Regions from separate parts of the Streptomyces sp. NPDC053427 genome, predicted to be linked through region 2. Evidence: predicted binding sites of a transcription regulator. Region 2 holds the regulator's gene; each other region holds the start of a gene.

Region 1 (9,822 bases), on a different contig from region 2:
CGCCCCCCTCGCGGCGGCCCGGCGCGCCGCACACGATGCGCCCGAGCAGCCGCCGACGATGCGCGAACTGCTGGCGGCGTGCGCCGCGGCCAGCGCCGTCTCCACGCCACCGGACGCCGTCAGGGAAGCGCGGGCGGACCGGCCCGCCGAGGAAGAGGTGCCCGCGTCCACCGAGGGGCGCGACGCGGCGTAGCCCATAGGGGCGAAGCGGCAACGAGCGGAGAAGCGGCAGAGAGCGGGCGAAGCCCGGCCCTGACGTCAGGACACCACGACGATCTTGGTGCCGATCAGTGCGAAGTCCCACATCGCCTTGCCGTCGTCCCGCGACTCACGGATACCGCCGGTCTTCTTCGTCGCGCCCGGGTTCGGCTTCGGCGTGGCACCGTCGACCGCCGCGCTGAATCCGACCACCACGCCGTTGACGCTGCCGAACAGCACGACGTGCTCGATCGCGCGGCCATCGGAGCCCATCAGGCTCACCGAACGCCGGGTGACCTGGTACGACCCGGCCACCGGGCTGACCGCGCTCGGCGCCACCTTGTACGTGCGCAGCGCCTTGCCCTGCGCGTCGACCAGCCAGACCCGCTCGGTACCGAGGGAGTAGACGACCCGCTTGCCGGTGCCGGACGCCGCCGGGACGGCGGCGGGCCGCGGTGTCCGGTCCTTCGCCGGGGGCCGGCCGTGGTGCTCCCGGCTCTTGCCGGGGTGGCTCTCGCCGCGGGCCGTGAGGTGGTCCGGGGCGGACGCCGAGGCCTGGTAGCCGAGCACGCCGACCGCCACCAGGGCGGCCGCGGTCAGAGCGGTGACGATCGTGCTGCTCTTAGCGGGCACCGCTGTGCCACCTTTCCGCCTCGTGCCGGGCTCCGTACAGAATTCTCGGCCAGCTACCCATGTACGGGCCGACGGTAGCACCGCAACGGGCACCATCCGCCGAGCCGTAGTCTTGGGGGCGTGCTGCTGCTAGCTCTTGACACCGCCACCCCCGCCGTCACCGTCGCCCTGCACGACGGCTCCCGCGTCCTCGCCGAGTCCCGCCAGGTGGACGCCCGGCGGCACGGTGAGCTGCTGCTGCCCGCCGTCGACCGGGTGCTGGCCGAGGCCGGCCGCAAGCTCGACGCGGTCACCGACATCGTGGTCGGCGTCGGCCCCGGCCCGTACACCGGACTGCGCGTCGGGCTGGTCACGGCGGCGACCTTCGGGTCCGTCCTGGGTGTCCCGGTGCACGGCCTGTGCTCGCTGGACGGGATCGCGTACGCCAGCGGCCTGGACGAGCCCTTCGTCGTGGCGACGGACGCCCGCCGCAAGGAGGTCTACTGGGCGCGGTACGACAACGCCCGGACCCGGGTGACCGAGCCCGCCGTCGACCGCCCCGCGGACCTCGCCGACGAGGTGGCCGGTGTCCCTGCCGTGGGCGCGGGCGCGCTGCTGTACGACGAGGTGTTCACCGGCGTGCGGCGCGAGGGCCCCGAGCACCAGTCCGCGGCCGCGCTCGCCTCGCTGGCCGCCGAGAAGCTCGCGGCCGGTGAGGAGTTCCTGCCCGACCGGCCGCTGTATCTGCGCCGCCCCGACGCACAGGTCCCGGCCAACTACAAGGTGGTCACCCCCAAGTGACCGCGGCGGCCGTCCTGCGCGAGATGCGCTGGTGGGACATAGAGCCGGTGCTGGCGCTGGAGCGCGAGCTGTTCCCCGAGGACGCCTGGTCGGCGGGGATGTTCTGGTCGGAGCTGGCCCATGCGCGCGGCGCGGGCGCCACCCGCCGCTATCTCGTCGCCGAACTGGACGGCCGCCTCGTCGGTTACGGCGGCCTGTGCGCCATCGACGCCACCGGCGACATCCAGACCATCGCCACCGCCCGCGACCAGTGGGGCACGGGCCTGGGCGCCCGCCTGCTGACCGAGCTGCTCTCGGCCGCCACCGCCTTCGAGTGCCGCGAGGTGCTGCTGGAGGTGCGGGTCGACAACCTCCGCGCGCAGCGCCTGTACGAGCGCTTCGGCTTCGAGCCGATCGGCTTCCGGCGCGGCTACTACCAGCCGGGCAATGTCGATGCCCTGGTCATGCGCCTGACCACCGAGTCCTCTTCACCCGCATCCCCCGTCCAAGGAACACAAGGAAACCCGACCCATGGCTGACGAACCGCTCGTCCTCGGTATCGAGACCTCCTGCGACGAGACCGGAGTGGGCATCGTCCGCGGCCACACGCTGCTGGCCGACGCGGTCGCCTCCAGCGTCGACGAACACGCCCGCTTCGGCGGTGTCGTCCCCGAGGTCGCCTCGCGGGCGCACCTGGAGGCGATGGTCCCCACGATCCAGCGCGCCCTGAAGGACGCCGGGGTCGCGGCGAGCGATCTCGACGGCATCGCGGTCACCGCCGGGCCCGGCCTCGCGGGCGCGCTGCTGGTGGGTGTCTCGGCCGCCAAGGCGTACGCCTACGCCCTCGGCAAGCCGCTCTACGGCGTCAACCACCTGGCCTCGCACATCTGCGTCGACCAGCTGGAACACGGCCCGCTGCCGGAGCCGACCATGGCGCTGCTGGTCTCCGGCGGCCACTCGTCCCTCCTTCTCGCGCCCGACATCACCTCGGACGTCCGCCCCCTGGGCTCGACCATCGACGACGCGGCGGGCGAGGCGTTCGACAAGATCGCGCGGGTGCTGCAGCTCGGCTTCCCGGGCGGCCCGGTCATCGACCGCTACGCGCGCGAGGGCAACCCGGACGCGATCCGCTTCCCGCGCGGGCTGACCGGCCCCCGCGACCCGGTCTACGACTTCTCCTTCTCGGGGCTGAAGACGGCGGTTGCGCGCTGGATCGAGGCCAAGCGGGCGGCCGGCGAGGACGTCCCGGTGGCGGATGTCTCGGCGTCCTTCCAGGAGGCCGTGGTGGATGTGCTGACCCGTAAGGCCGTGCGGGCCTGCAAGGACAACGGCGTCGACCACCTGATGATCGGCGGCGGCGTCGCGGCCAACTCCCGGCTGCGGGCGCTGGCCCAACAGCGCTGCGAGAAGGCGGGGATCACGCTGCGGGTGCCGCGGCCCAAGCTGTGCACCGACAACGGCGCGATGGTGGCGGCGCTGGGCGCGGAGATGGTGGCCCGTAACCGGCCGGCGTCGAGCTGGGGCCTGTCGGCGGACTCGTCCCTTCCGGTCACGGAGACGCATGTGCCGGACCCGGATCATGCCCATGGGCACGGCCACACCCACGATCACGTTCACGAGCTGAGCAAGAACAACCTCTACTCCTGAGCTCGGTCTTCGAGCGGGAAGGCCGTCTCCAGAGCGGGGTAGGGGGCCGGGAGCGGCAGGGTGCGCCCGAGCCCTGCCCCGACCCCGGTTTCCTTCGTCGCCGACGTGGGGCTACGCCCGCACCGGGCTCCCCAGCAGCATGCTCGGCTTTCCCGCCACCCGCGTGAGGATGATCGTGCAGGAGTTCGCCCCTTCGAGCTTGAGCTTCTTGCGCAGCTCCTCCGGGGACACCGCTGATCCCCGCTTCTTGATCTCCGCGATGCCGACCCTGCGCTCGCGCAGCAGCGCCCGGAGCTTCTTGACGTTGAAGGGGAGGACGTCGGTGATCTCGTAGGCGTTGGCGTACGGGGTCCTGGTCAGCTCGTCCCCGGTGATGTACGCGATCGTCGGGTCGATCAGCCGCCCGCCGACCTGCTCCGCGACCTCGGCCACCAGGTGCGCCCGGATGGCGGCGCCGTCCGGCTCGTAGAGCCAGCGGCCGACCGGGCCCGGCTCGGGGTCGGGCAGGCCGGCGCCGAGGAGGGTGGCGCCGCCGGGGAGGAGGGTCGCGCGGCGGCCGCCGGGGACCGCGTCGCGGCCGAACCACACCACGGCCTCTTTCACGTCGCCCCCGTCGGAGATCCACTCCGTCTCGGCGTCCTCGGGCAGCGCCTCGTGCGGGACGCCTGGCGCGATCTTGAGCGCCGCACAGGGTGCCGTACGGGCCGCCTCGACCGCCCAGGACAGGGGCGGCGAGTACGCCTCGGGGTCGAAGATCCGGCCGCCGCGCGCCTTCGTCCGCCGCGCCGGGTCGACGAACACCGCGTCGAACCCGGCCGTGTCCACCTCCGTCACATCCGCGCAGCGCACCTCGATCAGCTCGGCCAGCCCCAGCGCCTCGGCGTTCGCGCGCGCGGCGGCGCAGGCCAGCGGGTCGCGGTCGACGGCGAGGACGGAGATCCCGGCGCGGGCCAGGGCGAGGGCGTCGCCGCCGATGCCGCAGCAGAGGTCGGCCAGCGTGCGGATGCCCTGCGCGGCGAGCCGGGCGGCGCGATGGGTGGCGACGGTGGCGCGGGTGGACTGCTCGACGCCGTTGGGGGTGAAGTACATCCGCTGGGCGTCCGCCCCGAACTTCGCCGCCGCGCGCTGGCGCAGACGGGCCTGCCCGAGGGCGGCGGACACCAGCGGCGCGGGGTGGCTGCGGCGCAGCCGGGTCGCGGCGGCCAGGTCGTCGGCCGGATCGTGGTCCCGCAGTGCGGCCAGCAGCTCCTGTCCCTCGGGGGCGAGCAGCGCGGAGAAGGTGTCGAGGTCGGTCACCTGCCCCATTGTGGGCCAGTCGGCTGACCGCTTCGGCGTGGTGGGTTGTGTCGCCGTGGCGAGGGGGTGGGGCGCTGCCAAAATCCGAGTTATGCAGATTGTCAGACTTTTCCGTTCCGTTCGGGTGCGGGACGAGGGCGCGGGTGCGGTCGCGGGGGCCGCCAGGGCTCGGGGCCTGGCGGCCCTCTCCGTACTCGGACTGCTGGCCGCGGGCTGCGGCGTGGTGCGCGGCGAGGACCTGCTCGACAACGAGCCGGGGGCCGGGCCGACCGTCGTCGCCCCGGACGCCGGCGCGCTGCTGTCCCAGGCCCGGATGCTGGAGCGGGCGCAGGCGCGCCAGGCGGCGGCGGCCAGGCGGTACGGGCTGGCCGGCGCGCCGCTCAGCCCGCCGCGGCCGCCGGCCTTCAAGCCGTTCCTGACGACCGAGCCGCGGCTCTCCCGGGGCGGCGGCGTGGGCCTGCCCGCCGTGATCGCCCGGGTGCCGACCCGCGCCCGGGTCGTGTTCCTGACGGTCGACGAGGCCGATGCGAAGGACCCGGACTTCGTCCGGATGATGCGCGAACTCGACGTCCCCTACAGCGCGTTCCCCACGGAGCAGGCTCGCCCGCTGCCCGCGCTTCCCGTGGCGGCGCAGCGTACGGCGATCTGCGGGCAGCCGGACCTCCGGCGGCGCGAGGGCGGACAGCGGCCGGGGCTCTTCCGGCCGCCGTTCGGCGCGTACACGCTGGACACGCTGCGGATGGCGGCCGCCTGCGGCGTGCGCGCCGTGCCGCTCTGGAACGAGGAGGTCTTCCCGGGCCGGATCGCCTACCGCGAGCGGGGCCGCCGGCTGCACCCCGGCGATATCGTCCTGGCCCGCTCCGACCTCCGCCGGGACCGGCACGGGGCGCTGCCGGAGGCGGCGCGCGAGCTGCTGCGGACCGCCCGCGAACAGGGCTTTGCCGTCGGGCAGCTGGAGGACTACGTGTGAGCGGGCCGGTCGGGGGACGGCGCTCCCTACGGCCGCGGCGGGGGGCCCACCGGCTCGCGGCGGCGCTGGGCGGTGTCGCTGATCCGCAGCAGGAGTCCGACCATCACCCAGTTCGCGACGAGTGACGAGCCGCCCTTGGCGAGGAACGGCAGCGCCTTGCCGGTGAGCGGTATCAGCCCGGTGACGCCGCCGGAGACGACGAAGACCTGGAGCATCAGCGCGCTGGAGAGCCCGACCGCCAGCAGCTTGCCGAACGCGTCGCGGCAGGCCAGGCCCACCCGCAGGCCGCGCTGGGCCAGCAGCGCGTACAGCAGCACCACGGCCATCACCCCGGCCAGCCCCAGCTCCTCGCCGACGGTGGTGAGGATGAAGTCGCTGTTGCCGGCGAAGCCGACTATTTCGGGACGGCCCTGGCCCAGGCCCGCGCCGGTCATGCCCCCGCTGCCGAAGCTGAAGAGCGCGTCTCCCAGTTGTTTCGAGAGCCCGTCCGCGACGCCCTTCGGGGTGAATGCGGCCATGGGGTCCAGCCAGGCGGTGACCCGGCCGTGGACGTGCGGCTCGATGGAGCCGACCGTGACCGCGCCGACCACGGCCATCAGGAGCCCGCAGATCACCCAGCTGGTGCGCTCGGTCGCCACGTACAGCATGATCACGAACACGCCGAAGAAGATCAGTGACGTGCCGAGGTCCCGCTCGAAGACGAGCACCAGAAGGCTGACGACCCAGATGGTGAAGATCGGCGCGAGCTGGCGGCCCGGGGGCAGCTGTACGCCCAGGACGCGCCGGCCGGTCAGCGCCAGGGCGTTGCGGTTGACGGTCAGATAGCCGGCGAAGAAGACCGCGATCACGATCTTGACGAACTCGCCGGGCTGGAGCGACAGCGGGCCGAGGAAGATCCAGCGTTTGGCGCCGAAGGTGTCGCCGGGGAAGAACGCCGGCGCCATCAGCATCGCCAGCCCGACCGCCATCGTCAGATAGATGTACCGCTGCACGTGCCGGTGGTCGCGCAGCACCATCAGCACCCCGACGCAGACCGCCACCCCGATCCCGGTCCACACCAGCTGTCCCGGTGCCGCCTGCGGCATCTTGAGCGAGGGGGTGGCGGCGTAGGTGAGGTCCAGGCGGCTCAGCAGCACCAGCCCGAGCCCGGTCAGCAGCGTCGACAGCGGCAGGATCAGCGGATCGGCGCGGGCCGCGAAGCGGCGCAGCACCAGATGGGGCAGCCACGCCACGGAAAACATGATGGCGGTGAACCCGAGCAGGTTGTCGGGCAGTCGTCCGGTCATGGACAGGCCGGTGTAGACGTAGCCGAAGACGGTGATCAGGACGACGAGGGCGAGCAGCCAGGCCTCGGTCCGGCGGCGGTCGGGGGCCTGGGCGAGAGCGGCGAACGTCATCGTGCGCTCGACGTCGCTCTCCTGCCGCTGCCTGCGCCGGGCCGCCCGGGGAACGCTGGTCGGTCCGTGCACGCGGGTCCTCGCCATCGGTTCGTACGCCATCGGTGGGTCTGCTGGTCGGTCGGAGCCGCGGCCTGTGGTGGCAGGGCCGGGGCGTCGGCTCGCTGGTCGTTCGACAGTCGGTTCGGTGGTCGGAGAAAGAGACGAGGGAGCGCGGGGTGCGGTTGCGGCCGATGCGGGAGGTGTGTCCGAATTTCGCCGTCCGGTGACGGCAGAGGGCCCGCGCGGGCGACAGGCCGCGGCCCGATTGGCACTCCGCTTGACCGAGTGCTAACCGCGTCATAGTCTCGGCGTTGGCACTCTCCACCGGGGAGTGCCAAGTATGCGCGACGGGCAGGTCCGGCACCCGCGACGACGGATCCACCTGGTCGCCACCTCAGACAGTTAACCCCGTGAGATCTCCGAAGGGGGAGGTCGGATCGTGACGACCACCAGCTCCAAGGTTGCCATCAAGCCGCTCGAGGACCGCATTGTGGTCCAGCCGCTCGACGCCGAGCAGACCACGGCCTCTGGCCTGGTCATCCCGGACACCGCCAAGGAGAAGCCCCAGGAGGGCGTCGTCCTGGCCGTGGGCCCGGGCCGCTTCGAGGACGGCAACCGTCTTCCGCTCGACGTCACCGTCGGCGATGTCGTGCTCTACAGCAAGTACGGCGGCACCGAGGTGAAGTACAACAACGAGGAGTACCTCGTTCTCTCGGCTCGCGACGTTCTCGCGATCGTCGAGAAGTAAGTCACCCGGTTTTGCCTTGATCTGCGCCCCTGGTTCCCGCGTCTAAACAACCCGGGGCAGGGGCGCAGTTCGTATGAGCGATAGCGGTCACGGCGGCGAGGCCGACGATCGCAACGAGAGGACTTGAAGCAACTCATGGCGAAGATCCTGAAGTTCGACGAGGACGCCCGTCGCGCCCTCGAGCGCGGCGTCAACAAGCTTGCCGACACGGTCAAGGTGACGATCGGCCCCAAGGGCCGCAACGTCGTCATCGACAAGAAGTTCGGCGCCCCGACCATCACCAACGACGGTGTCACCATCGCGCGCGAGGTCGAGGTCGAGGACCCGTACGAGAACCTGGGCGCCCAGCTCGTGAAGGAGGTGGCGACCAAGACCAACGACATCGCGGGTGACGGCACCACCACCGCCACCGTGCTGGCCCAGGCGCTGGTCCGCGAGGGCCTGCGCAACGTCGCCGCGGGTGCCTCCCCGGCCGCCCTGAAGAAGGGCATCGACGCGGCGGTCAAGGCCGTCTCCGACGAGCTGCTGGCCACCGCCCGCCCGATCGACGACAAGTCCGACATCGCCGCCGTGGCCGGCCTGTCCGCGCAGGACAAGCAGGTCGGCGAGCTGATCGCCGAGGCGATGGACAAGGTCGGCAAGGACGGTGTGATCACCGTCGAGGAGTCCAACACCTTCGGCCTGGAGCTGGACTTCACCGAGGGCATGGCCTTCGACAAGGGCTACCTCTCGCCGTACATGGTCACCGACCAGGAGCGGATGGAGGCCGTCCTCGAGGACCCGTACATCCTCATCCACCAGGGCAAGATCGCCTCGATCCAGGACCTGCTCCCGCTGCTGGAGAAGGTCATCCAGGCCGGTGGCTCCAAGCCGCTGCTGATCATCGCCGAGGATGTCGAGGGCGAGGCGCTCTCCACCCTCGTCGTCAACAAGATCCGTGGCACCTTCAACGCCGTGGCCGTCAAGGCCCCCGGCTTCGGTGACCGCCGCAAGGCGATGCTCGGCGACATGGCCACCCTCACCGGTGCCACCGTCATCGCCGAGGAGGTCGGCCTCAAGCTCGACCAGGCCGGCCTGGACGTGCTCGGTACCGCCCGCCGCGTGACCGTCACCAAGGACGACACCACCATCGTCGACGGCGGCGGCAACAGCGCCGACGTCGAGGGCCGGGTCAACCAGATCAAGGCCGAGATCGAGTCCACCGACTCGGACTGGGACCGCGAGAAGCTCCAGGAGCGCCTCGCCAAGCTCGCCGGTGGCGTCTGCGTCATCCGCGTGGGTGCGGCCACCGAGGTCGAGCTCAAGGAGAAGAAGCACCGTCTGGAGGACGCCATCTCCGCGACCCGCGCCGCGGTCGAGGAGGGCATCGTCTCCGGTGGTGGCTCCGCGCTGGTCCACGCCGTCAAGGTGCTCGAGGGCAACCTCGGCAAGGAGGGCGACGAGGCCACCGGTGTCGCCGTCGTCCGCCGCGCCGCGGTCGAGCCGCTGCGCTGGATCGCCGAGAACGCGGGCCTCGAGGGCTACGTGATCACCGCCAAGGTTGCCGAGCAGGACAAGGGCCAGGGCTTCAACGCCGCCACCGGCGAGTACGGCGACCTGGTCAAGGCCGGCGTCATCGACCCGGTCAAGGTCACCCGCTCCGCCCTGGAGAACGCCGCCTCCATCGCTTCGCTGCTGCTGACGACCGAGACCCTGGTCGTCGAGAAGCCGGCGGACGAAGAGGCCGAGGCCGGTCACGGCCACGGTCACGGCCACTCGCACTGACGCGTGCAGTAATCCGGTACGGCTCGAGGCCCGGTCCCCGCTCAACGCGGGGGCCGGGCCTCGGCCGTACGCCCGTCGGCACCGCGGCCGCGACCGTCGGCCGCCGCCTCATGCCGAGTGGCCCAGCCCCTCCGGCCGTACGGGATCGCTGAACGGCAGCCCCCGGGTGTAGCGCTCGAGTTCGTCCAGGGCCAGGTCGGCCAGGCGGTGGAGCTCGCCGCCGAGGGAGCCGGCGATGTGCGGGGTCAGCAGGACGTTGGGGAGGTCGTACAACGGGGAGTCGGGGGGCGGGAGTTCGGGGTCGGTGACGTCGAGTACCGCGCTCAGCCGGCCGGTCAGCAGCTCGGCGAGGAGGGCCGCTTCGTCGA
Region 2 (9,822 bases):
GCGGCCCGTTCCCCGAGCTGGTCCGGCATGCCGTCGTCCGACTGGGCCGGGAGCTTCCGCTGCCCGTCGTGCTCGACGCCTGCCGCCACCTCGCCGGTCTGAGCGGGGCCGCCGGGATCGAGAAGCTGGCCGATGGCGTCGAGGCGTCGGGGGACGAGCTCTGCCACCCGGGGCTGGCCGAGCTGCTGCGGGCCGCCGCCGCGGCACCGGACCCGGCGGGCCGTATCCGGGAGAGCCGGCCGGCCGGCGAGTGGACGGACCCGGCACATGCGCTCGCGCTGCTGCGGGTGCGTCTCGGGGAGCGGGAGGTCGAGCAGCCCGCCGGTCTCGGCTGGGATCTGATACGGCGGGAGCACGACCGGCGGCCCCTCGCGACGTGGTCCGCCCGGGAGCAGCGGTATGTGCCCTGCTTGTCCGTCCTCGTCGGCTGGGAGGGCTGCCCGGACGCGTTGATCATGGAGAGCTTCCGGGACCGCCCCGGGGTGGTCGCCGGCACGGGTGCCCCGCTGCCCTTCGAGGCGGTGGCCGGTCTGTGGAACGACCCCCGTTGGCGGCACCCCGGCGAACTGGTCAGGCCCGGCATTCGTGCCGGCCGGCTCCCCGTCGACCGTGTGCTGAACGAACTGACACCGGCCCGCGAAGTGCTGGACATGCTGCCGTACGACCATGAACCGACCCGGAAGGCCGTGGCCGATCTGCTCGCCCCGCTCGGCACGGACCCGGTCAACTGGCTGACGTTCTACGCCCGGATGGGGCGTGCCGACGGCACGGCCGTCGACCTGGTCGCCGACGCCGTCTCGACCACCTCCCGCAAGAAGCGCAACACCACCTGGCCGCGCCGCCTGGACGCGGTGTTCCCGGTCACCGCCCCCGGGGAATCCCGCGCTCCCTTCCTCCAAGTCCTCCAGTGCGTTTCCGAGGCGGCGCAACTCGCGCTCGTCCCCCATCTGGACGCGCGCGCCGTGCAGCACTTCCTGGTGTACGGCGACCCCGCCCCGGCCGTCCGGGAGGCGATCGTGGCCGCACACGGTGTGCCGGCCCTCGCCTCCTGCGCGTCCAGCCGTCGGCTGCCCGCCGCGGAGGTCGAGCGCCTCCTCGACCTCGACGAACCGGCCGTCGACGCCAACGTGTTCCTGCACTGCTCCATCGACCAGCCGGAGCGGGAGCGGCTGCTCGCGGGGCGGCTGCGCGGCGGCGGTACCCGCGCCGCAGTCCCCCAGGAACTGCTGGACGCGCTCGACGAGATCAACCTCGGCCATTACCGTCACTGGGTCATCGCGGGGCTGGAGTCCGGCGACCTCGGTGTGGCCCGTAAGGTCGTCGGCCGCCTCAGGCTCCAGGTACCGGCCGCCCGGCTGCGGCTGCTGATCGCCGTATGGGAGCGCGGCGGCCCGGACGCCGTCCGCGAGATCCTGGCCATGGACCGCCTCCCGGCGACCCTCCGCCGCCGGACGGAGAAACTGCTGGACGCCCCCGACGGCCTGGAGCGGATGCGGGCCCTGCTCGCCGACGAGGAGTCACCGGTCGCGCTGACAGGCCAGCCGTTCCAGAAGCTCCTCGGCGACGGGATCCCGATCCCCTGGCCCGCGATGGCCGACGCGCTGCGTGACGGCCGGCTGCCGGACGGCGCCGCGAGAACCCTGTCGGCGGTCGCGGGCTGCCCCCGCGAGATCCAGGTGGCGGCCCTGCGCACCACGCCGGTGCCGCAACTGCCGCGCCACCGCCGCAGCGACACCTGGCCCCAGAAGGCCCTCGCACACGGCACGCTCACCGTCGAGGACGTCCTGACCCACGCCGCCCCCGCCAGGGCGGCCCTGGACCACCTCGTCCACGCCGTCACCTCATCGCCGCCGAGCCCGGACCGTCAGGCCCTGCGTGCCCTGATCACCGCCCTCACCGAAGACCACCTGGGCGGCAACGTCGAGGCCTGGGCCGTCTGTCTCCAGCTGCTGCCGACCTTCGCCGGCACCCTCACCGAGCTGATATCCACCGCCGGGGCGGTGGCCCAGGCGTAAGGCGTCCGAGGTCAGCTCCAGCGCCCGGTACGGCCCAGCAGCAATGCCGTCGCGGCCGTACCGGCGGTGGAGGTGCGCAGGACGGTCGGGCCGAGGCGGTAGGGCTGCGCGCCGGCCTCGGCGAAGGCGGCCAACTCCTCGGGCGAGACCCCGCCTTCGGGGCCGACGACGAGCACGATCGAGCCCTCGGTGGGGAGTTCGGCGGTGGCCAGCGGGCTGCTGCCCTCCTCGTGGAGGACGGCGGCGAAGTCGGCGTCGGCGAGGAGGGCGGCCACCTCTTTGGTCGACAGCGGGTCGGCGACTTCCGGAAAGGTCAGGCGACGCGACTGCTTGCCCGCCTCGCGGGCCGTGGCGCGCCACTTGGCCAGGGACTTGGCGGCCCGCTCGCCCCGCCACTGGGTGACGCAGCGCGCCGCCGACCAGGGCACGACGGCGTCCACGCCGGTCTCGGTCATCGTCTCGACGGCCAGTTCGCCGCGGTCGCCCTTGGGCAGCGCCTGGACGACGGTGAGGGTGGGCGTCGGCGGGGCCTCGGTGCGGAGGTCGGTGACGGCGACGGTGAGGCGGTCCTTGCCCTCGACGGCGGCGACCGCGCCGTAGGCGCCCGTTCCCCGGCCGTCCGTCAGCACGACCTCCTCGCCCACCCGCAGCCGTCGCACCGACACCGCGTGCCGGCCCTCCGGCCCGTCCAGGGTCAGCGACCCGCAGGCCCGTACGTCCGCGAGCGAATCGACGAGGAAGACGGGGGCGGTCATGACGCGGCACCGGCCTCGGCGCCGGAACCGCTGCCCGGGTTCAACGCGGCGCGCGCCACCTCCAGTTCGGCCACCAGCACCTCGACCAGCTGCCCGGCCGGCAGCTCGCGCGCCATCCGGTGGCCCTGCCCGGCCCACAGCGCCATGCCCTGCGCATCGCCGGCCTTGGCCGCGGCCTTGCGCAGCCCGGAGGTCAGGTGGTGAACGGCGGGGTAGGCGGCCGGCGCGTACGGGCCGTGCTCGCGAAGGAAACGGTTCGCCAGGCCGCGGGCCGGGCGCCCGGAGAACGCCCGGGTCAGCTCGGTGCGGGTGAACAGCGGGTTGGTCAACGCCTGCTTGTGCAGAGGGTTGGCGCCGGACTCGGGCGTCGCCAGGAACGCCGTGCCGAGCTGCGCCATCGAGGCGCCCGCGGCCAGCGCGGCGGCGATCGCCGAGCCGCGCATCAGGCCGCCCGCGGCGATGATCGGGATCTGCACCGCCTCGTGGACCTGGGCGATGAGGCAGAGCAGTCCGACGCCCGCCCCGGTGCCGTCGGACTGCGGGTCGTCGCGATGGGTGCTCTGGTGGCCGCCCGCCTCGATTCCCTGGACACAGACCGCGTCCGCGCCCGACCACTGCGCGGCCTGCGCCTCGGCCGCGGTGGTGACCGTCACGACGGTGAACGTACCGACCTTGGCGAAGGCGTCGAGCACCGCGCGGGAGGGGCAGCCGAAGGCGAACGAGACCACCGGCACCGGGTCCTCGCGCAGGATCGCCAGCTTGGCCTCGTAGCCGTCGTCGGAGCCGCCGTACGGGTCGAGTTCGGCGATCGGGCTCTCGTACCAGGCGGCTTCGCCCGCGAGCTGCTCGCGGTAGACCTCGACCGGGGTGACGTCGGCGAGGCTGGGCTGCGGCATGAACAGGTTCACGCCGAAGGGCCGGCCGGTCAGCCCGCGCAGCTGTTTGATCTCCTGATACATGCCGTCGGCGGTTTTGTAACCGGCGGCGAGGAAGCCGAGACCACCGGCTTCACTGACGGCGGCGGCCAGCTCCGGGCGGGCGGCGCCGCCCGCCATCGGGGCCTGCACGATCGGGTAGCGGCAGAGATCGCTGAGCGGGGTGGGCATGACCACATCGTGTCACGCCCACCGCTTCACCCCGAACCGGGGCCGGGCCCCGTCTACCGCCCGTTGAACGCATCCTTCAACCGGGAGAACAGCCCTTGCTGCCCCGGCTGACAGCGCACCCCGGGGACAACCCCCGGAACCCCCGGCCGACTCACCTACCGCCCGTTGAACGCATCCTTCAGCCGAGAGAACAGCCCTTGCTGCCCCGGCTGGAACTGGCCCGTCGGGCGTTCCTCACCCCGGAGCTTGGCGAGCCGTCGCATCAGCTCCTCCTGCTCGGGGTCGAGCTTGGTGGGCGTCTGCACCTCGACATGGACGATCAGATCGCCGCGGCCGCCGCCGCGCAGATGCGTCACACCGCGCTGGTGCAGCGGGATCGACTGGCCGGACTGGGTGCCGGGCCGGACGTCGATCTCCTCCACCCCGTCCAGCGTCTCCAGCGGGCATTTCGTGCCCAGCGCCGCCGCCGTCATGGGGATGGTGACCGTGCAGTGCAGATCGTCGCCACGCCGCTGGAAGACCGGGTGCGGCAGCTCATGGATCTCGACGTAGAGGTCGCCGGCCGGGCCGCCGCCGGGGCCGACCTCGCCCTCGCCCGCGAGCTGGATGCGGGTGCCGTTGTCGACACCGGCGGGGATCTTGACGGTGAGCGTGCGGCGGGAGCGGATCCGGCCGTCGCCGGCGCACTCGGGGCACGGCGTCGGCACGACCGTACCGAAGCCCTGGCACTGCGGGCAGGGCCGCGACGTCATGACCTGGCCGAGGAAGGACCGGGTGACCTGCGAGACCTCACCGCGGCCGCGGCACATGTCACAGGTCTGCGCGGAGGTGCCGGGCGCCGCGCCCTCGCCGCTGCACGTCGTGCAGACGATGGCGGTGTCGACCTGGAGGTCCTTGGTCGTACCGAAGGCCGCTTCGTTCAGCTCGACGTCGAGCCGGATCATGGCGTCCTGGCCGCGGCGGGTGCGCGAGCGCGGGCCGCGCTGCGAGGCCGTGCCGAAGAAGGCATCCATGATGTCGGAGAAGTTGCCGAAGCCGGCGCCGAAGCCGCCCGCGCCACCGCCGCCCGCCTGCGAGAGCGGGTCGCCGCCGAGGTCGTAGACCTGCTTCTTCTGCGGGTCCGACAACACCTCGTAAGCGGCGTTGATCTCCTTGAACCGCTCCTGGGTCTTGGGATCCGGGTTCACGTCCGGGTGCAGTTCGCGCGCCAGCCGACGGAAGGCCTTCTTGATCTGGTCCTGCGAGGCATCGCGACTGACACCGAGTACCGAGTAGTAATCCGTGGCCACTTTTACGACTCCGCGAGGATTTGTCCGACGTAACGTGCCACTGCGCGTACCGCTCCCATCGTTCCGGGGTAGTCCATGCGGGTCGGTCCGACCACGCCGAGTTTGGCGACTGCCTCGTCGCCCGAACCGTAACCGACCGCGACGACCGATGTGGACGTCAGGCCTTCGTGGGCATTCTCATGCCCGATACGTACGGTCATGCCCGAGTCCTTGGCCTCCCCCAGCAGCTTGAGCAGCACCACATGCTCCTCAAGGGCCTCCAGCACCGGGCGGATGGTCAGGGGGAAGTCGTGTCCGAAGCGCGTGAGATTGGCGGTGCCGCCGATCATCAGCCGCTCTTCGGTCTCCTCCACCAGAGTTTCCAGCAGCACCGACAGCACTGTCGAGACCGTGCCGCGGTCGTCCTGCTCGAAGGACTCCGGGAGATCCTGCACCAACTGCGGCACATCCGCGAACCGGCGCCCCACCACACGGCTGTTGAGCCGCGCCCGCAGATCCGCGAGCGACGTCTCGCCGAACGGCGCCGGGCAGTCGATCAGCCGCTGCTCGACCCGTCCGGTGTCCGTGATCAGTACGAGCATCAGCCGGGCCGGGGCCAGCGCCAGCAGCTCGACATGGCGGACCGTGGACCGGGTCAGGGACGGGTACTGCACGACCGCCACCTGACGGGTCAGCTGCGCCAGCAGCCGGACCGTACGGCCGACGACATCGTCGAGGTCGACGGCGCCGTCGAGGAAGTTCTGGATGGCCCGCCGCTCCGGGGAGGACAGCGGCTTGACGCCCGCCAGCTTGTCGACGAAGAGGCGATAGCCCTTGTCGGTGGGGATCCGCCCGGCGCTGGTGTGCGGCTGGGCGATGAAACCCTCGTCCTCCAGCGCCGCCATGTCGTTGCGGACCGTGGCCGGGGAGACGCCCAGCTGGTGGCGCTCGGTGAGTGCCTTGGAGCCGACCGGCTCCTCCGTCCCGACATAGTCCTGGACGATGGCGCGCAGCACTTCGAGCCTGCGTTCACTGAGCATTCTGCGCACCTCCAGTCCAGCCGGGTTGCCGTCTCGTCACTCCTGGCACTCACACGGGCCGAGTGCCAGACCCGGAAGCCAGTGTACGGCCGGGTAGCACAGCTGCGGCAAGAGCCGCCGCAACGATCGGCCGGCGAAGCGCCGCACGATGACCGTGATCGGCCGTTGTGGCCGGTCTGTCGGGCAACGCTATCGCGAGGGAGCTAGCGTCTCGGTATGCACACTGCTTGGGAAGAGGCCGGGTGGGAACAGCTCGGTGAAGGCGTCGCGCGGCGCCGGATGCCGGGCTGGGACGAGACGATCGGCGTGATCGCCGGATCGGCCGGGGTGATGATCGTCGATACCGGCGCGTCCATCCGCGACGGCGCCGATCTGCGCCGCGCCATCCGCGGCGTGCTGGGCCGGGAAGTGACGCATGTCGCTCTCACCCACCCGCATTTCGATCATGTTCTGGGCACCGCCGCCTTCGCGGGCGTCGAGGTGTTCGGCGCGGCCGGGGTGGGCGATCTGCTCGGGCGCGACCGGGACGAGCTGCGGCGGGACGCGGTACGGCACGGCCTCGCCCCGGAAGCCGCCGCGGAGGCCGCCGACCTCCTCGTCCGCCCGCACCACCACGTCCACGGCGAACTGACCGTCGACCTCGGCGACCGGCAGGTGCTGCTCGCCAATGTCGGCCCCGGTCACACCGCCCACGATCTGGCGGTTCTGGTGCCGGGCCGGGGCGGCGCCCGGGAGATCGTCTTCTGCGGTGACCTGGTCGAGGAGTCCGGCGAACCGAACGCCGGCCTGGACTCGCTGCCCCAGCAGTGGCCGGCCGCGCTGGACCGGCTGCTGGCCCTGGGCGGCGAGGAGGCGGTGTACGTACCGGGGCACGGGGCCGTGGTGGACGCGGCCTTCGTGCGCGCCCAGCGGGACGCCCTCGCCATCCGCTTCGGCGTGCCGCCGTCTTCCTGACCGCGCCCGCCCGCACCCGACGCCCCGAGAGAACTGGACCCCATGCGCAGCAAGCAGTACGGCCCCGACCTCACCCCGCCCTGGAAGAAGCAGCGGCCCGCCCCCGAGGTGGCCGCCGATCCCGACCTGGTCGTCGAGGAGGTCACCACGGGCTTCTGCGGCGCCGTGATCCGCTGCGAGAAGACGGCCGAGGGCCCGACGGTGACGCTGGAGGACCGCTTCGGCAAGCACCGGGTCTTCCCGATGGTGCCGCGCGGCTTCCTGCTGGAGGGGCGCGTCGTCACCCTCGTACGCCCGTCGGGCCGGCCGGCGCCGAGCGGCCCCGCCCGTACGGCGTCCGGCTCACTCGCGGTGCCCGGCGCCCGCGCCCGGGTCGCGCGCGCCGGGCGCATTTATGTGGAGGGGCGGCACGACGCGGAGCTGGTCGAGCGGGTGTGGGGCGACGATCTGCGCATCGAGGGCGTGGTCGTGGAGTACCTGGAGGGGATCGACGACCTTCCGGCGATCGTGCGGGGCTTCGCGCCGGGGCCGGATGCCCGGCTGGGCGTCCTGGTGGACCATCTCGTGCCCGGCTCGAAGGAGTCGCGGATCGCGGCCGAGGTGACCGGAGCGCATGCGCTGGTGGTCGGCCACCCGTACATCGACGTGTGGGAGGCCGTGAAGCCCTCCTCGGTGGGGATCCCTGCGTGGCCGAGGGTGCCGCGCGGTCAGGACTGGAAGACGGGCGTGTGCCGGGCGCTGGGCTGGCCGGAGAACACCGGGGCGGCGTGGCAGCGGATCCTGGGCTGCGTGCGGTCGTACAAGGACCTGGAGCCGCAACTCCTCGGGCGGGTGGAGGAGTTGATCGACTTCGTTACGGCAGGCGATGCGGTCTGACGCCGGGGGCTCGGCGAGGAGGATGCACCGGCCCATGACGGGATCGATGATCAGGTAGACGGGCACCTGGCCCGCAGGACCGTCGCATCGCGTCAGTCACACGGGTATCAGTCCACCAGATCCCGCACCACAGCGTCAGCCAACAACCGCCCGCGGAGTGTCAGCACCGCCCGCCCGGCCTCGTACGGCCCCGCCTCCAGCAGCCCGTCGGCCAACGCGCGGGCGGCCGCCCGCGCCCCCTCCGGCGCGAGGATGTCGAGCGGACACCCCTCCACCAGTCGCAGCTCCAGCAGGATGCGCTCCACCCGCCGGTCCTCGTCGGGCAGGATCTCGCGGCCCGCGCCCGGGGAGCGGCCCTCGGCCAGGGCCTGGGCGTAGGCGCCGGGGTGCTTGACGTTCCACCAGCGGACGCCGCCGACGTGGCTGTGGGCGCCGGGGCCGGCGCCCCACCAGTCGGCGCCGGTCCAGTACAGCTCGTTGTGGCGGCAGCGGGCGGCTTCGGTGGTGGCCCAGTTGGAGACCTCGTACCAGGTGAAACCGGCGGCGGCGAGGCGCTCCTCGGCGATCAGATAGCGGTCGGCGTGGACGTCGTCGTCGGTCATCGGGACCTCGCCGCGGCGGATCCGGCGGGCGAGCTGGGTGCCCTCCTCGACGATCAGGGCGTAGGCGGAGATGTGGTCGGGGCCGGCGCCGAGGGCGGCGTCCAGGGAGGCCCGCCAGTCGTCGTCGGTCTCGCCGGGGGTGCCGTAGATCAGATCGAGGTTGACGTGGTCGAAACCGGCGGCGCGGGCCTCGGCGACGCACGCCTCGGGGCGGCCGGGGGTGTGCGTACGGTCGAGGATCTTCAGGACGTGCTGCCGGGCGCTCTGCATGCCGAAGGAGACGCGGTTGTAGCCGCCCTCGCGGAGCTCGGCGAGGTAGCGGGGGTCGACGGACTCCGGGTTGGCCTCGGTGGTGATCTCGGCGCCCGGTGCGAGGCCGAATTCGTCGCGGATGGCCGCCAGCATGCGGCCGAGGTCGGCGGCGGGCAGCAGGGTCGGGGTGCCGCCGCCCACGAAGACCGTCTCGACGGGGCGGGGGTCGTCGCCGAGCACCTTGCGGGCCAGCCGGATCTCCTCGACGACATGGTCGGCGTAGTTGTCGCGGGAGGCCAGGGCGCCGCCGGAGCCGCGCAGCTCGCTCGCGGTGTAGGTGTTGAAGTCGCAGTAGCCGCAGCGGGTCGCGCAGTAGGGCACATGCAGATAGAAGCCGAGGGGCCGCCCGGCCGCCCCGGTCAGCGCATGGCGGGGCAGTGCCCCGTCCTCGGGCATCGGCTCACCATCAGGCAGTGCGGAAGGCATGGGGTCCATTGTCCGTCATGACGGGGGTGGTCCGGTGTCCGTCATGGCGGGGGCGGTCAGGGCAGGCCCGCGCCGCCCGTCCGCTCCGCCGCCGTCCCCGGCCCCGCGGCCTGGAGCACCAGCAGCGCCAGGTCGTCGTCCGGCGGCGTCGGCGCGAAGGCGTGGACCGTGCTGCGGATGTGTTCGGCGACGGCGGTGGCACCGAGGCCCGTGCAGGCGGCGAGGGCCGTGGTCAGGCCGTCCTCGTCGTCGAAGAGGCGGCCGTCCGAGCGGCGCTCGGTCACGCCGTCGGTCACGCACAGCAGCGTCTCCCCGGGGCAGAGGTCGAAGGACTCGCTGACGTACGCCGCATCCTCGACCACCCCCAGCAGCATCTGGGGCGCCGCGACCACCCGGACCGCGCCGTCGGCGCCCAGCACCAGCGGGAGCGGGTGGCCGGCGCTGGCGAGGGTGCAGCGGGCGCCGCCG
Region 3 (9,822 bases), on a different contig from region 2:
CCTGGGTGGAGACCGCCATCGAGACCAAGGGCGGCCGTGCCATCGCCGTCCACACCCGCCGCGCGGCCGACCCTCAGGGCGCCTTCGACCGGCTCCGCGGGCCGCTCGCCGCGCTCGCCGAACGCCACGGCCTGATCGTCGAACCGGGCCGCTTCGTCCTGGAACTCCGCCCGCCGGGCATGGACAAGGGCGTGGCCCTGGCCGACTGGATCCACGAAACCGGCGCCGCCACCGTCCTGTACGCCGGCGACGACCTCGGCGATCTGGCCGCCTTCGCCGCCGTGGAAAAGCTCCGCTCCGAAGGCCTCACCGGCGTCCTGGTCTGCAGCGGCAGCAACGAGGTCACCGAACTCGCGGAGCGGGCCGACCTGGTGGTGGACGGGCCGACGGGGGTGATCGGCCTCCTCGGCGCCCTGGCGGACCACCTGTCCGGGAACTGAGCCCCGCTCACTCCTGCAACGCGCGCAGCTGGTCCAGGAACCACTGGGCCGGCGGCAGCGCGGTGGCGGCCGCGACGAGCCGCTCGCAGCGCGCGCGCCGCTCGCCGTCGTCCATGGACAGCGCCTCGTGCAGCGCCGCCGCCGTGGCCGTGATGTCGTACGGATTGACGCCGATCGCGTCCTCGCCCAGCTCCTGGTAGGCGCCCGCCTCCCGGGAGAGCACCAGCGCGCAGCCGCGCTCGGAGACCACCGGCATCTCCTTGGCGACCAGATTCATGCCGTCCCGGATCGGATTGACCAGCGCCACATCCGCCAGCCGGTACGCGGCGAGCGACCGCGCGAAGTCGTCCTTGACGTGCAGCACCACCGGCTGCCAGCCGTCCGTCCCGTACTCGGCGTTGATCTCCTCGGCCAGCCGCCCGACCTGCGCGGTGTAGTCGCGGTAGACGGCCAGGTCCTGGCGCGAGGGATAGGCGAAGGCGAGGTGCACCACCCGCTCGCGCCATTCGGGCCGGTCGGCCAGCAGCCGGCGGTAGGCGAGCAGCCCCCGCACGATGTTCTTCGACAGCTCGGTGCGGTCGACCCGCACGATGGTCCGCCGGTCGCTCCCGCCGATCTGCTCGCGCAGCGCCGCCAGCCGTTCCTCCACATCCGGCCGGTGGGCCCGCTCCCGGAGGAATTCCGCGTCGGCGCCGAGCCCGTGCACCCCGATCCAGGTCCGGCGCGCCTTGAGCCCGGGCGGGAAGGTGACGAGCGATGGCGTCTCGTCCCGCGGCCGTTCCGCAGTGCAGGCCGTTCCCAGCGCCTGCCGGCAGCAGTCCATGAACGCCTGCGCCCACCGGTGGGTCAGGAAATTCGCCCGGTCCGCGCCGAGAATGCCCATGGCGAGCTTCTGCTGAATGTCGTCGGGCAGCATCGCAAAGTACTCCGCGGGCGCCCACGGCGTATGCGAGAAATGCGCGATCCGCAGGTCGGGGCGGGTTTCGCGGAGCATTCCGGGTACCAGCGCCAGGTGATAGTCCTGTACGAGGACGGCGGCCCCGGGCGCCGCGGCCTCGGCCAGCGCCTCCGCGAAGGCGGCGTTGTACGCCTCGTACGACGCCCATTGCGCCCGGAATTCCGTGTCGAAGGCCGGCTCGAGCGGCGTCTGATACAGCATGTGATGGACGAACCACAGCACGGAATTGGCAATTCCGTTGTAGGCGTCCGCATGCACATCCGCCGGAATATCCAGCATCCGGATCCGCTGCCCGCCGGTGTCCGCCGGATCCAGTGCGCCCCCGGTCCGCCGTACGGCCTCCCGGTCGCCCTCCCCGAGCGCCGCGCACACCCACACCGCGTCCGTGTCCGGACCGATGGCCGACAGCCCGGACACCAGCCCGCCGCCGCCCCGCTTGGCCGTCAGCGCGCCGTCTTCCGCGACGGCGTACGACACCGGACCACGATTGGACGCGAGGAGAACCTCGGCAACCGGCTGGACCGCACTGGGCACGGAGCCCTTCTCGGAGACCATGCCGCGACATTAACCGGCTGGCGATCCGCGCAAACGTACGGAAACCAGCCGACGTGGATCCGGTCAGGCCGCCCGGCGCTCCGCGTACTCCGGTATTTCGGCCATCGGGGGCCGCTCCTCGGTGTCCACGTCCGTGGTGCGTGCCACGAAGCCGTTCTCGCCGCGTTCGAACTGGGTGAGGCGGGGACGGATCAGATGGCCGCGGGTGAGACGGAGCTGAGCGGTGCGGTAGATGGCGGCGGCCATCCGGCCGAGCGCCCGGCCGTCCTGGTGGCGGTGTCTGCGTACGCCCACGTCCACCTGGGCGAGGGCGTCCAGGCCGACCGTGTGCAGGGCGTCGACCAGCAGGCCGAGCTCGACGCCGTAGCCGACCGGGAACGGCAGGCGTTCCAGGAGGGAGCGGCGGGCCGCGTACTCGCCCCCCAGCGGCTGGACGAAACCCGCCAGCTGGGGCCAGTGGAGATTGAGCAGCGGACGGGCGACCAGCTCCGTGACGCGGCCGCCCTGGCCAGGGCCGGCGCCTTCGCCACCCGTCTCCAGGGGGCGGTCGTACATCGCCTTGACGAAGTGGATGTCGGGGTCGGTCAGCAGCGGGCCGACGATGCCGGAGACGAAGGTGGACGAGAATTCGCGCAGGTCGGCGTCGATGAAGCAGACGATGTCGCCGGTGGTGGCGAGCAGGGAGCGCCACAGGACCTCGCCCTTGCCGGGGACGGCGGGAAGGCGGGGAAGGACGCTGTCCCGGTGGACGACCTTGGCGCCGGCCGCCGCCGCGACCTCTGCGGTACGGTCGGTGGAGCCGGAATCCAGCACCACCAGCTCGTCCACCAGAGGGACGGAATCGGTCATCAGGTCCCTGCGGATCGCCGCGACGATCGCGCCGACGGTGGCTTCCTCGTCGAGCGCGGGCAGCACGACGCTGACCGTACGGCCCGTCTGGCGCTTGGCCTCCAGCAGCCGCCCGAGCGGACGGTCGGCCGCCGACCAGGAGCGGCTGCTGAGCCAGCGCTCCACCTCTTCCAGCACGTCTACGACTCCTCGGTGGCCGCCGGATCGACGACCCGTGGGTGATCCATTTGTGATCCATCTCGCGGTTCGGACGACTATCTCAACCGTCAGTGCCTTCGGTTACAGTCTTGAACAACGCGGATGACCGTCGCATGTCGGGGTCACCGCCACAAACGCCTGGGTTTCGGCCCAGCGCCATACCGCTCATCCAGAGGGGCAGAGGGATACGGCCCGTTGAAGCCCCGGCAACCCTCCAGCCGGTCTCCGTCGCAGCAGCTAGCTGCCGCGCGCGAGGCTCCCGGCTAGGGAAGGTGCCAAATCCGTCTCGTGGCGAGATGCGTCGCGAGGAAGATGAGGAGAAAGGGCCTCGCCTCCATGGCTGTGCAAGTTACCGAAACCGCCGCAAACACCCCCACCGTCGCCCTGGGCCCGGCCGTCGGACTCTCCTGCCGCGAGTGCGGGCAGCGCTTTGCGCTCGGTCCGATCTTCGCGTGCCAGGAATGTTTCGGGCCGCTCGAAGTGGCCTACGACCTGCCGACCGGCGACCCCGAGGGCCTGAGGAAGCGGATCGAGGCCGGACCCGACAACATCTGGCGCTACGCCCCGCTGCTGCCCGTCCCCGCCGATGTGGCCGACAAGCCGAACCTCAACCCCGGTTTCACCAAGCTGGTCAAGGCCGACCGCCTCGCCGCCGAGCTGGGCGTCACCGGCGGTCTGTACGTCAAGGACGACTCCGGCAACCCGACGCACTCCTTCAAGGACCGCGTCGTCGCGATCGCCGTCGAGGCCGCCCGCGCCTTCGGCTTCACCACCCTGTCCTGCTCCTCCACCGGCAACCTCGCCGGCGCGGTCGGCGCCGCGGCCCGCCGGGCGGGCCTGAAGTCCTGCGTCTTCATCCCGCACGACCTGGAGGCCGGCAAGGTCGTCATGGCCGCGGTCTACGGCGGCGACCTGGTCGGCATCGAGGGCAACTACGACGACGTCAACCGCTTCTGCTCGGAGCTCATCGGCGACCCGATCGGCGAGGGCTGGGGCTTTGTGAACGTCAACCTGCGCCCCTACTACGGGGAGGGTTCCAAGACCCTCGCGTACGAGATCTGCGAGCAGCTGGGGTGGACCCTGCCGGACCAGATCGTGATTCCGATCGCCTCCGGCTCCCAGCTCACGAAGATCGACAAGGGGCTGAAGGAGCTGATCGCCCTCGGCCTGGTCGAGGACAAGCCGTACAAGATCTTCGGTGCCCAGGCGGAGGGCTGCTCGCCGGTGTCGACGGCCTTCAAGGCCGGGCACGACGTCGTACGCCCCCAGAAGCCGAACACCATCGCCAAGTCGCTGGCCATCGGCAACCCGGCCGACGGGCCCTATGTCCTCGACATCGCGCGTCGTACGGGCGGCGCGGTGGAGGATGTCAACGACGAGCAGGTCGTGGACGCCATCAAGCTGCTGGCGCGGACGGAAGGGATCTTCGCGGAGACCGCGGGCGGGGTGACCGTCGGTGTCACCAAGAAGCTCATCGAGGACGGTCTGCTCGACCCGGCCCTGACCACCGTCGTCCTGAACACCGGTGACGGCCTCAAGACGCTTGACGCCGTCGCTTCCGGGCCCACGGCCACCATCCGGCCCGACCTGGACGCGTTCCGCGCGGCCGGCCTGGCCGGCTGAGCCCCGGATCCGTACCCGTACCTCCTGAACTCGCACCCGTAGTCGCTGGAAGGCAGAACCCATGAGCGTCAAGGTCCGCATCCCCACCATCCTCCGCACGTACACCGGCGGTGAGGCCGAGGTCGTCGCCGAGGGCGCGACCCTCGCCGAGGTGATCTCCGACCTGGAGAAGAACCACACCGGGATCGCGGCCCGCGTGCTGGACGACGCGGGCAAGCTGCGCCGTTTCGTGAACGTCTACGTCAACGACGACGACGTCCGCTTCGAGCAGGGCCTGGAGACGCCGACGCCGGACGGCGCGGGCGTCTCCATCATTCCGGCGGTGGCCGGCGGCTGCTGAACGGCTGCCGCATTGCCGCCGGGGGCCAAATTGCGCCATCTATCGGCTTGAGTGACGAGAATTGCCCCATCCGCCCAAAAGCGGATGGGGCAATTCCATGTTCCGAAAGGCGATACCATGGGGGCGATCTTCTTCGTATGAGCCCTCGTACAACTCGCGTATGACCCTCGTACGACCCCGCGCGCGTGCCCAACGCATATGTGATCGCGATGAGTTGTGCCCGAAGTGTGTGCAGCATTTGTCGGATACGTGAGCTATGCCCGGCCCGACTTGCCCTGGCGTAAGGGGACTTCACCGCATAATTGCCGATTCTTCGGCGTCGGAATTCTCGTCCGATTGACCTGTTGCGCTGGGCATTGGTGCAGATACATTCAGCGGCGGTCGACGCGTTCCGGCGCACACCCCACGGGCCTTTCGCGGGGTGAGGTCTGACCCGGGTCCGCGGAGTGCGGTCCTGCGCAAGGGCCAGTAATAGGGGAGTTAGGCATGGCTCAGGGCACCGTCAAGTGGTTCAACGCGGAGAAGGGGTACGGCTTCATCGCGGTCGACGGTGGTGCGGATGTATTCGTCCACTACAGCGCGATCCAGATGGACGGCTACCGCACCCTTGAGGAGGGCCAGCGGGTCGAGTTCGAGATCTCGCAGGGCCAGAAGGGGCCGCAGGCGGACATGGTCCGGGTGGCCGGCTGAGGCGCCGACCGACTGCAGCGTAGGGAAGGTCCGCACCCCTGGAGGGGTGCGGACCTTCTTGTATGCGTAGCGGGCGGCCCACCCTGCACGCTTGCACTCGAGGGGGTCGAGTGCTAATCATTGGCGTTAGCACTCTCCGGGTGAGAGTGATAACCAAGGATCGGGTCGGTGAGGCCCGCAGGCCGGGTGGGGCAAGGAACCACACGGCATGCAGGCCGTCCGTCGCGGGCGCCAGCGCGGTCCGGAGCAATCCACCCCGATGTCCGGGAGGACCACTTCACATGGCCAAGATCATCGCGTTCGACGAGGAGGCACGGCGCGGTCTCGAGCGCGGGATGAACCAGCTCGCCGACGCCGTCAAGGTCACCCTCGGCCCCAAGGGCCGCAACGTCGTCCTCGAGAAGAAGTGGGGCGCCCCCACGATCACCAACGATGGTGTTTCCATCGCCAAGGAGATCGAGCTCGAGGACCCGTACGAGAAGATCGGCGCCGAGCTGGTCAAGGAGGTCGCGAAGAAGACGGACGACGTCGCCGGTGACGGCACGACGACCGCGACCGTCCTGGCCCAGGCCCTGGTGCGCGAGGGTCTGCGCAACGTGGCCGCCGGTGCCAACCCGATGGCCCTCAAGCGCGGCATCGAGAAGGCCGTCGAGGCCGTCTCCGCCGCCCTGCTCGAGCAGGCCAAGGACGTGGAGACCAAGGAGCAGATCGCTTCGACCGCCTCCATCTCCGCCGCCGACACCCAGATCGGCGAGCTCATCGCCGAGGCGATGGACAAGGTCGGCAAGGAAGGCGTCATCACCGTCGAGGAGTCCCAGACCTTCGGTCTGGAGCTGGAGCTCACCGAGGGTATGCGCTTCGACAAGGGCTACATCTCGGCGTACTTCGCCACCGACATGGAGCGTATGGAGGCGTCGCTCGACGACCCGTACATCCTGATCGTCAACTCCAAGATCGGCAACGTGAAGGACCTCCTTCCGCTGCTCGAGAAGGTCATGCAGTCCGGCAAGCCGCTGCTGATCATCGCCGAGGACGTCGAGGGCGAGGCCCTGTCGACCCTGGTCGTCAACAAGATCCGTGGCACCTTCAAGTCCGTTGCCGTCAAGGCCCCGGGCTTCGGTGACCGCCGCAAGGCCATGCTCGGCGACATCGCCATCCTCACCGGTGGCACCGTCATCTCCGAGGAGGTCGGCCTCAAGCTGGAGAACGCCGGTCTCGACCTGCTCGGCCGTGCCCGCAAGGTCGTCATCACCAAGGACGAGACCACCATCGTCGACGGTGCCGGCGACAGCGACCAGGTTCAGGGTCGGGTCAACCAGATCCGCGCCGAGATCGAGAACTCGGACAGCGACTACGACCGCGAGAAGCTGCAGGAGCGCCTGGCGAAGCTCGCCGGCGGTGTTGCGGTCATCAAGGCCGGTGCCGCGACCGAGGTCGAGCTCAAGGAGCGCAAGCACCGCATCGAGGACGCCGTTCGCAACGCGAAGGCGGCCGTCGAGGAGGGCATCGTCGCCGGCGGTGGCGTCGCCCTGCTCCAGGCCTCCGCGGTCTTCGAGAAGCTCGAGCTCGACGGTGACGAGGCGACCGGCGCCAACGCCGTGAAGCTCGCCCTGGAGGCCCCGCTCAAGCAGATCGCCGTCAACGGTGGTCTCGAGGGTGGCGTCGTCGTGGAGAAGGTGCGCAACCTGGCCGTCGGCCACGGTCTGAACGCCGCCACCGGCGAGTACGTCGACATGATCGCCGAGGGCATCCTCGACCCGGCGAAGGTGACCCGCTCTGCGCTGCAGAACGCCGCCTCCATCGCCGCGCTGTTCCTCACCACCGAGGCCGTCATCGCCGACAAGCCGGAGAAGGCGGGCGCTGCCCCCGCCGGCGGCGGCATGCCGGGCGGTGACATGGACTTCTGATCCAACGGATCAGACTGCTGGTCCTCCCGGACCACACGTCCAGACGTTCGTCGGGGCGGCACCCTTCTTCGGAGGGGTGCCGCCCCGGCGGCGTTGTGGGGCGCAAGCGCCGTCGAAGGGCACGCCCCCGGACAGGCCTTAGCCCGCGTGGGCCGTGGACCACCGCATGCCGCTCACCATGTGCTCCAGATAGCCCGCGTCCCGCACCGTCGCGGCGATGTCCGCGGAGGGCCACTGGCTGAAGGGGCGGGTCCGTATCAGGGTCCAGGCGCGCTCGTAGTCCGGATCCACCTCGTCGTGGATCTCCGCGAGCTCCTCGCGCTCGCCCGGATGCCAGGGGTCGTACGCGTCCTCCATCGCCGCCACTTCGCTGTAGAGCGGCAGGCCTTGGATCCGGCCGACCTCGTACGAGGTCACGATGCCGGCCGCGCGTCGGGCGAATTCCGCCCGGTCCGGGGGACTCGAAGTGAATTCGGTCGCGCTGAGCTGGATCTCCTTGCCGACGGCGAGGTCGTGGAGCTCCTGGAACTCGCCCTTCAGCCGCATGCCCGCGACGATCCGCCCGGCCTCCTCCTCGGGTATCGGGAGGCGGTCGCCCCTGCCGCCACGGGAGGCCTCGTTGTGCAGAAATCCCTTCGACAGGACGAACCAGGCGTCCAGCAGGAGGGCAAGCGGGAAGGTGGCCTTCTCCGAGACGTATGCGGCATCGGGGTTGATGAGATGCACCCTCGCGCGGAGGGTCCGCTCCTCGACGGCCGTGATGGACACGGTGTAGAGATCTGTCATGTCTCGACGGTAAGCGCTGCCACTGACAATCCCTCGACCGCCTCAACTGCCGTGCATGCGGGGCCTGGTGGGTGTCAGGAAAAAATCGGTTGTCGTCGTCTTCCCCGGTCGTGATTCTTTTGCTTGCTTGGGTTGTCGAGCCGATGAGGGTGCGTTGCGGATGTTGACCGAAGACGAGGTCGAGGCGTTCGTCGAGGAGGGGTTCGTCCGGCTTCCCGGCGCGGTGCCCCACGCAACGGTCGACCGCTGCCGGGCCGCGTTGTGGGAAGCCAGCGGCTGCGCTCCGGACGACCCCTCGACCTGGACGAAGCCGGTCATTCGCCTCGGAGGGTTTGCCACTCCACCGTTTCGTGAGGCGGCCAACACCAAGGCTCTGCAGGAGGCGTACGACCAGCTCGTGGGGGCGGGGCGCTGGAATGCACCGGGTGGCCTGGGCACGTTTCCGCTGCGGTTCCCCAGCGACGAGGAACCCGGCGACGACGGCTGGCATCTGGAGGCCGGTTTTGCCGGGGACGGCGGGGAGTACCGAGTGAATCTGCGCTCCCGCGGCCGGGCGCTCCTGATGCTGTTCCTGTTCTCCGACGTCGGCCCGGAGGATGCCCCGACGCGGGTGCGCGTCGGTTCGCACCTGGACGTTCCGCCGCTGCTGGCCGATGCGGGAGACGAAGGCCGCGAGTGGTTCGCGCTGTGCCAGGACGCCGTCCCCGCCAGTGAGGGCCGCCGCGAGGTCGCCGCCACCGGCGCAGCGGGTGACGTGTACCTGTGCCATCCGTTCCTCGTCCACGCCGCCCAGCCGCATCGCGGCCGGGTACCTCGGTTCATGGCGCAGCCACCGCTGGATCCGACCGGTCTGCTCGATCTCGGCGAAGCATCGCCGACACCGGTGGAGCGGGCGGTACGGAAGGGACTGGGGCGCCCCTGACGCCTTCCTGCCCCGGCGTCAGCGGGCCCGCTTCCCGGCGGCGATGCGCTGCCGGGAGGCCTCGTACAGCACCGCGGTCGCCGCATTCGCCGCATTCAGCGAACTCGCCGCTCCGCCCATCGGGATGCCGACGAGGTGATCGCACGCCTCCCGCCAGGCATTGCTGAGCCCGGACGTCTCATTGCCGATCACCAGCAGCGTCGGCTGCGTGAAGTCGAAGTCGAAGACGTCGCGGTCGCCGTGCTCATCCGTTCCGACGATCACGATCGGCGTGCCCTTGGCCCGTACGGCCTCCCGCCACTCGGTCACTTCACGGTGCGAGGGCGCCCGGACCGAGGGCAGCGCGAACAGCGATCCGGTGCTGGCCCGCACGCACTTCGGGTCGTACACGTCGGCCGCATGGCCGGCGACGATCAGTCCGTCGGCGCCGAACGCATCGGCGGAGCGGATGATGCTGCCGATGTTTCCGGGGCTGGTGGGGCGGTCGAAGGCGACGCCGAGAAAGTCGTCGCGCACCCTTATCCGGTCGAGGTCGTCGGCGGGCATTTCGACGG

Evidence for each region. Region 2 encodes HrcA, which represses chaperone genes, less so after heat shock. Its sites were predicted from a motif close to TTNGCACTCNGNNNNNCNGAGTGCNAA; they were not measured.
Region 1: a site for HrcA is predicted at 7,208-7,234, ahead of groES (co-chaperone GroES). Genes of this name have one in related genera too.
Region 3: a site for HrcA is predicted at 5,744-5,770, ahead of groL (chaperonin GroEL). Genes of this name have one in related genera too.

What each region holds. Positions count from the first base shown of each region.
Region 1 covers NZ_JBITYA010000007.1:272,935-282,756, reverse strand. The annotation lists gene ACIGWZ_RS21450 (hypothetical protein) at 1-193, shown strand, start outside; gene ACIGWZ_RS21445 (L,D-transpeptidase) at 259-831, opposite strand; gene tsaB (tRNA (adenosine(37)-N6)-threonylcarbamoyltransferase complex dimerization subunit type 1 TsaB) at 952-1,611, shown strand; gene rimI (ribosomal protein S18-alanine N-acetyltransferase) at 1,635-2,129, shown strand; gene tsaD (tRNA (adenosine(37)-N6)-threonylcarbamoyltransferase complex transferase subunit TsaD) at 2,122-3,237, shown strand; gene ACIGWZ_RS21425 (methyltransferase domain-containing protein) at 3,349-4,542, opposite strand; gene ACIGWZ_RS21420 (polysaccharide deacetylase family protein) at 4,625-5,503, shown strand; gene ACIGWZ_RS21415 (FtsW/RodA/SpoVE family cell cycle protein) at 5,530-6,900, opposite strand; gene groES (co-chaperone GroES) at 7,382-7,690, shown strand; gene groL (chaperonin GroEL) at 7,826-9,454, shown strand; gene ACIGWZ_RS21400 (hydroxyacid dehydrogenase) at 9,563-9,822, opposite strand, start outside.
Region 2 covers NZ_JBITYA010000002.1:312,168-321,989, forward strand. The annotation lists gene ACIGWZ_RS06150 (hypothetical protein) at 1-2,015, shown strand, start outside; gene ACIGWZ_RS06155 (16S rRNA (uracil(1498)-N(3))-methyltransferase) at 2,027-2,770, opposite strand; gene ACIGWZ_RS06160 (nitronate monooxygenase) at 2,767-3,876, opposite strand; gene dnaJ (molecular chaperone DnaJ) at 4,032-5,165, opposite strand; gene hrcA (heat-inducible transcriptional repressor HrcA) at 5,168-6,184, opposite strand; gene ACIGWZ_RS06175 (MBL fold metallo-hydrolase) at 6,401-7,138, shown strand; gene ACIGWZ_RS06180 (DUF3097 domain-containing protein) at 7,181-8,014, shown strand; gene hemW (radical SAM family heme chaperone HemW) at 8,122-9,354, opposite strand; gene ACIGWZ_RS06190 (SpoIIE family protein phosphatase) at 9,411-9,822, opposite strand, start outside.
Region 3 covers NZ_JBITYA010000004.1:554,650-564,471, reverse strand. The annotation lists gene otsB (trehalose-phosphatase) at 1-440, shown strand, start outside; gene ACIGWZ_RS14215 (trehalose-6-phosphate synthase) at 448-1,953, opposite strand; gene ACIGWZ_RS14210 (glucosyl-3-phosphoglycerate synthase) at 2,017-2,979, opposite strand; SAM riboswitch class I at 3,163-3,319, shown strand; gene thrC (threonine synthase) at 3,337-4,623, shown strand; gene ACIGWZ_RS14200 (MoaD/ThiS family protein) at 4,685-4,963, shown strand; gene ACIGWZ_RS14195 (cold-shock protein) at 5,450-5,653, shown strand; gene groL (chaperonin GroEL) at 5,935-7,560, shown strand; gene ACIGWZ_RS14185 (hypothetical protein) at 7,699-8,346, opposite strand; gene ACIGWZ_RS14180 (phytanoyl-CoA dioxygenase family protein) at 8,507-9,268, shown strand; gene ACIGWZ_RS14175 (TrmH family RNA methyltransferase) at 9,287-9,822, opposite strand, start outside.